Linked DNA regions of Azospira inquinata. Each later gene encodes a partner of the first gene's protein in a complex. Links are inferred from orthologs where the notes say so. Each region holds a gene or a part of one and is shown on either strand. Other genes may lie near its edges.

Evidence for each region.
Region 2: the proteins of Azoinq_RS00955 (region 1) and trxA are in contact, whole or in part, in an NMR structure (PDB 2IPA), measured with the Bacillus subtilis proteins. The link is inferred for Azospira inquinata from one-to-one orthologs.

Annotation. Positions count from the first base shown.
Region 1 is NZ_CP064782.1:216,570-220,044, reverse strand. The notes cover bases 195-3,158. They hold Azoinq_RS00955 (arsenate reductase ArsC), read right to left. Parts: upstream 1,908-3,158; coding sequence 1,482-1,907; downstream 195-1,481. Other genes in these bases: Azoinq_RS00940 (copper resistance protein B), read right to left, coding at 3,026-3,158; Azoinq_RS00945 (copper-binding protein), read right to left, coding at 2,592-2,966; Azoinq_RS00950 (ArsR/SmtB family transcription factor), read right to left, coding at 1,900-2,274; arsB (ACR3 family arsenite efflux transporter), read right to left, coding at 394-1,485; Azoinq_RS00965 (permease), read right to left, coding at 195-397. Outside these bases: more of Azoinq_RS00965, read right to left, coding at 1-194; more of Azoinq_RS00940, read right to left, coding at 3,159-3,475. UniProt on the Bacillus subtilis protein: Catalyzes the reduction of arsenate [As(V)] to arsenite [As(III)]. In vitro, can dephosphorylate para-nitrophenyl phosphate (pNPP).
Region 2 is NZ_CP064782.1:2,559,948-2,562,762, reverse strand. It holds trxA (thioredoxin TrxA), read left to right. Parts: upstream 1-1,152; coding sequence 1,153-1,479; downstream 1,480-2,815. Other genes in the region: rho (transcription termination factor Rho), read left to right, coding at 1,751-2,815; fdxA (ferredoxin FdxA), read right to left, coding at 626-949; Azoinq_RS11760 (PD-(D/E)XK nuclease family protein), read right to left, coding at 1-451. UniProt on the Bacillus subtilis protein: Participates in various redox reactions through the reversible oxidation of its active center dithiol to a disulfide and catalyzes dithiol-disulfide exchange reactions.

The DNA.
Region 1 (3,475 bases):
TGACCCCCAGGGGCACCCCGGCGGAGAGAAAGCCGATGAACAGGGGAACGGCGGAACAGGAACAGAAGGGGGTCACTATGCCCAGGGCGGCGGCCAGCATATTGCCCAGCCCCATGCGCCTGCCGGACAGCAGGGCCCGGGTACGTTCCGGGGCGAAAAAAGTTTGGATCACCCCCATGACAAAGACTACGGCAACGAGCAACAGCAGCACCTTGGGGGTGTCGTAGCAAAAGAAGTGTAGGGCTTCCCCCAGGCGGGTCTGGCGGGTCAGGCCCAGCAGGGCTAATACCCCATCGGCCCAGGAGGTAAGGCTGGCATAGGCGGCCACCCAGGCCAGGGTGGCGGCGCCCAGGCGTATCAGCCAGGGCGTCAGGCGGGGAGCGGGGGCGGTGCTCATAGGGGGGACCGGGAGGAGGGGGCTTCGTACCAGCCCCGGCTGGCGGTGACTACCCGGACCACCAGGAGCATGACCGGAACTTCGATCAGGACCCCTACCACGGTGGCCAGGGCGGCCCCGGACTGGAAGCCGAAGAGGCTGATGGCGGTGGCCACAGCCAGTTCAAAGAAATTAGAGGCGCCGATTAGGGCCGACGGGCAGGCCACATTATGGCTTTCCCCCAGCTGCCGGTTCAGGCCGTAAGCCAGGGCGGCGTTGAACAGCACCTGGATCAGGATGGGCACGGCCAGCAGGGCGATGACCAGGGGCTGATCCAGAAGGGCCTGGCCCTGGAAAGCAAACAGCAGCACCAGGGTGGCTAGAAGGGCGGCCATGGACCAGGGGCCGGTTTTTTCCATGGTCACTTCCAGGGCGTCGGGGCCCCGGCCCAGCAGTCGGTGGCGCCAGGCCTGGGCCAGTATGACGGGGATCAGGATATAGAGTCCCACCGAAGTCAGCAGGGTGTCCCAGGGCACCTGGATGGCGGACATGCCCAGGAGCAGGGCCACCAGGGGGGCGAAGGCAAAGATCATGATGCTGTTGTTCACCGCCACCTGGGACAGGGTGAACAGGGGGTCGCCCCCGGACAGGCGGCTCCAGACAAAAACCATGGCGGTGCAGGGGGCCGCCGCCAGGAGAATGAGGCCGGCGATGTAGCTATCCACCTGGGCCGCGGGCAGCAGGGGGGCGAACAGGTGGCGCAGGAACAGCCAGCCCAGAAAGGCCATGGAAAAGGGCTTCACCAGCCAATTTACCAACAGGGTCACGGCGATGCCCCGCCAGTGGCGCCCCACCTGATGCAGGGCACTGAAATCCACCTTGACCAGCATGGGGATGATCATGATCCAGATGAGCAGGCCCACGGGCAGATTGACCCGGGCCACCTCTAGGCTACCAATGGCTTGGAACAGGCCCGGGGCCAGGCGTCCCAGGCCGATACCCGCCAGAATGCAGAGGGCTACCCAGGCGCTGAGATAACGCTCGAATCCCCCCATGGGGGCAGTGGATGCCCCTTTGCCGGGGGCCGGGCAGGGATTGGGATGGGTCATGGGGCCTCCTCTAAGCCCAGGGCCTGGACCACGGCGGGCACCAGCCGGGTCCGGATATCCTTTTCCAGGGCCACAAAGGCGGCCAGGGGCTGGCCGTGGGGGTCCGGGAAACTGAGGTGCAGGCGGGGTACGGGCCGGGGGAATACCGGGCAGCTTTCCCGGGCGTTATCGCAGACGGTGACCACCAGATCAATGGCTTCCCCCAGCACCGCTTCCACGGGCTTGGGAACCAGGCCTTCCCCGGGGACGCCCGCCCGGGCCAGGGCGGTGAGGGCCAGGGGCGCCACCTGGGGCTGGGGTCGGGTGCCCGCCGATAGGGCTCGCACCCGGCCTGCCAGGACCTGGTTAAGAATGGCTTCCCCCATCTGGGAACGGCAGGAATTCCCGGTGCAGAGCACCAGCACGGTTTTTGGCTCATTCATGGTTCGCCTCCTGGGGCGTGTCTTTCAGCCCGGCCCGGCGTTTTTCCGTGGTATCGCAACAATGGGTCTGGGGCAGGCAGTTCTGTCCCTGGCAACAGTTGCTGGTAAGGAAGGAGATCAGGTCATCCATCACCGGATAGTTGGCGGAATAGTGGATAAAGCGGCTGGAGCGCTCCCCGGAAATCAGCCCCACCCGGCTCAAATGGGCCAGATGAAAGGAGAGGGTGGCGGGGACCATCCCCAATTCCTCCCCAATGGCGCTGGCGTTGATGCCCCCTGGCCCGGCCTGGACCAGGAGACGGAAAATGGCCAGCCGGGATTCGTGTCCCAGGGCAGCCAAGAGCTCGGCGGCGTTTAAGGTTTCCATATTTCGAAGATTATCGAAATATGGAAGGAAGAACAAGAGGCAATCCCGGCCTGGGTTCAGCGGACCTGCTGCCAGGGCCTGGGTCCGAAAGAGTGGCCGTCTAGCCCAGGCTGCCACCCCCGGCGACGTCATCAACGCCATTTCGGTGGGCCTGGAGACAGCCTCTGAGCCCGGGAGATAGCCTGGAAAGGGGGATAGGGCGGAGTGCTGCGTTGGCAGGGTGAGTTGGGAAAGGGCAGGTAAGCTCCCGAGTTGGGATTACCCCTTCGTTTTCCCCTTTTACCGCTTTCCTCCGCGGGGAAGACCGGCTGGTTTCCCTATTCCTCCGCCCTAATTCCTGCTACCTCAACCCGCCCTTCCCGTTCACTAAACACCACCTGCACCTTCATCCCCGGTTTTAACCCTTGCAGCTGGGCCGGGTCTTTGACGGGGAAGTACATGGTCATGGCGCTCATGTGGAGGCTGGGGACGGGGGCGTGGGTGAGCATGACCCGGGCTTTGGCAATATCCACTTTGCGGATCAGGGCGGGGATGGCGGGGGCTTCGGATTCTGCGGGGACGGTGCCCTGACCTGCGATGGGGATGGGGCTCATGCCCATGGGGGCAGCGGAATGGTCCATGGACATTTCCTGAGCCTGGAGGGCGGTGAAAGGAAGGAGGACCAGGGGGATGAGCAGAATTTTGGGGAACATGGGAATTTCCTGAAAAAAATTAAAAAATGGTTTCGTTGCCGGAAGCAAAGCCGCCAGATTTAGAACCAGAAACGCAGACCGGCGACCCAGCGGGTTTCCTGGCGGGGATTACCCTCCGCTTCCGCCAGATTGGCGCTGCGGCCCCACCGGGTAGCCCGTTCCACCCCCAGGTAGGGGGCAAACTGGCGGGTGAATTCGTAGCGCAGGCGCAGGCCCCAGGTACTGTCTGTCACTCCCCGGCCCACTTCCCGGGCCGGGTCGTCCTTGCCGTAGGCATTCAATTCCAGCCGGGGCTGGAGGATCAGGCGCCGGGTCAGGAGCAGGTCGTATTCCGCTGCCGCCCGTAGGGCGCTGCGGCCGTCGCTGCCCAGGTAAAGGGTGGCTTCCACGTCGAACCAGTAGGGGGCCAGCCCCTGGAGGCCCAGGGCCAGCCAGGTCCGGTTCTGGTGGCCGCCGCTGTCATAGCGCAGGCCACTTTGCACGTCCCAATAGGGGGCCAGGGCGTGGCT
Region 2 (2,815 bases), 2.3 Mb from region 1 along the record:
ACAGGCTGCCCGCCTCGAACCAGCCCCGTTCCGCCAGGGCGTCCCGAAGCAGCACCAGCCGCTCGGCGGGGGGCAGGGGGGCGGGGGTAAGGGCCACCCCGGCGGCCCAGCGGGCCAGGGTGTCGCAAGGGGGCAGGAGCAGGGGTACCCCCGTCGGGGCCCTAAGGCCCCAGGTGCGCCCCAGTTCCCGCCGTAACTGGGAGGCCAGGGGCAGGCCGGGCACCACTAAGCGCAGCCGGGAAAGATCCGGTCCGCCGCCGATAAAATCCAGCACCGCCCGGGAGACGGCAGCGAGAAAATCTTCCCCCCCGTCCAGGGCCATTTCCTCCACCCCGGCGGTGGGGGCGGTCACCCCGGTGCCTCCGGCGGCCGGAGCCTCCCCGTCCTCCAGGGGCAGGGAAGCAGCAAACAGGTCGCCGGTCAGGGAGGGGGTATCAGGGGAGCGGGCCATGGGCGGGAGAATGCCTGTGACAAGAAGGAATGGGAGTTTTAGGAACGGGGCCCGGCCCCCGAAAAAATGCCCGGGCCAATGCCTCCAGCGCCGAGGTCGGGTGAAGCCCAATGGTAAATCAGGCGCCCCCAGCTGTGGGCAAGGGCCGCAAAAACAAAGGCATCAGCGCGTTACTCAGCGCTCCAGCAAGGGCCCCTTGTCCGGCTTGCCGTTCCATTCGTCCGCATCCTCCGGGGCGGCGTGGCGCGCCAGGATGGGGGGCCAGGACTGGGCCAGTTCCTGGTTCAGGGCAATATAGGGACGCTGGGCCAGGGGCACGTCATCCTCCCGGAAAATGGCTTCCGCCGGACATTCGGGTACACACACGCCGCAGTCGATGCATTCGTCCGGGTCGATGGCCAGAAAATTGGGCCCCTCCCGGAAGCAATCCACGGGACAGACGTCCACGCAGTCGGTGTATTTACAGCGGATGCAATTTTCGGTCACCACATAGGTCATGGCCTATCCTCCGGAATAATTGGAGAAACCCCAGGTTTCCCCTCTGGCAACAGGGCGCGGGGAGAAGTTCAGCCAACTTCCCAACCCGGATGATTTTCGCTAGCATAGCCCGGTATCAAATCCGAGGCAGACCGACAGGCCGTCGGCCTCCGGCATAATTTTCCATATTTCCCAAAGCGTTACACCAGAAGGGACTTTTTTTCATGAGCGAACACATCCATTACGTCACCGACGACGCCTTCGATGCCGAAGTGCTGCAGTCTTCCGAACCGGTCCTGGTGGACTATTGGGCTGAATGGTGCGGTCCCTGCAAAATGATCGCCCCGATCCTGGACGAAGTGGCTGGCGAATACGCCGGCAAGCTGAAAGTGGCCAAGCTGAACATCGACGAAAACCAAAAGACGCCGGCCAAATACGGCATCCGTGGTATTCCCACCCTGATGCTGTTCAAGGGCGGCAACGTGGAAGCCACCAAGGTGGGCGCCCTGTCCAAATCCCAGTTGACCGCTTTTATTGACAGCAACCTGTAAAGCCTTTAGTCTCCGCGCCTGAAAGCCTTGCGCCCTCTGTAGGGGCGCCTGATCCCAAAAAGATCCGCCCTCCTCCCCGGAAACCAATAACAACTTCCCGGCAAGACTTTCAGGCCGTTCCCCCGCTTCCTGCCCGGGAACCCTCTCTTCCGATTCTCTGATTCCTGTGTAGTCCGCCGCGACGTCGGCCCTAACGCCATACCCATATCCCATCCACCGCGGAAGTCTCCGCGCCTTTTGCTGAAAAGCTCCCCATTACGCTCGTAGCGCCATGCATCTATCCGAACTGAAGACCCTCCATGTCAGCCAACTGCTGGAGATGGCTGTCACCAATGAAATCGAGGGTGCCAACCGCCTGCGCAAGCAGGAACTGATTTTTGCCCTGCTGAAAAAGCACGCCAAACGCGGCGAGAGCATTTTCGGCGACGGCGTCCTGGAAGTCCTGCCCGACGGTTTCGGCTTTCTCCGCTCCCCGGACACTTCCTATCTGGCCAGTACGGATGACATTTATGTCTCCCCCTCCCAGATCCGTCGCTTCAATCTGCACACCGGGGACACCATCGAAGGGGAAATCCGTACCCCCAAGGACGGAGAACGGTACTTCGCCCTGGTAAAAGTGGATCGGATCAACTACGAGCCGCCGGAAGCCTGCAAGAGCAAGATTCTCTTTGAAAACCTCACCCCCCTCCATCCCACGGAACACCTGAAGCTGGAACGGGACATTCGGGCTGAGGAAAACACCACTTCCCGCATCGTGGACATGATTTCCCCCATCGGCAAAGGCCAACGCGGCCTGCTGGTGGCGCCCCCCAAGTCCGGGAAGACGGTGATGCTGCAACACATCGCCCACGCCATTACGGCCAATCATCCGGATGTCCATCTCATCGTCCTGCTCATCGACGAACGTCCGGAAGAAGTGACGGAAATGCAGCGCACGGTGCGGGGCGAAGTGGTGGCCTCCACCTTCGACGAACCGGCTACCCGCCACGTGGTGGTAGCGGAAATGGTCATTGAAAAGGCCAAGCGCCTAGTGGAACACAAAAAGGATGTGGTCATCCTGCTGGACTCCATCACCCGTCTGGCCCGGGCCTACAACACGGTGCAGCCCGCCTCCGGCAAGGTGCTCACCGGGGGCATGGACGCCAACGCCCTGCAAAAGCCCAAGCGCTTCTTCGGCGCCGCCCGGAACATTGAGGAAGGCGGCTCCCTCACCATTATTGCCACCGCCCTGGTCGAAACCGGCTCCCGCATGGACGACGTGATCTACGAAGAATTCAAGGGCACGGGCAACATGGAAATCCACCTGGACCGGCGTATGGCGGAAAAACGCATCTAC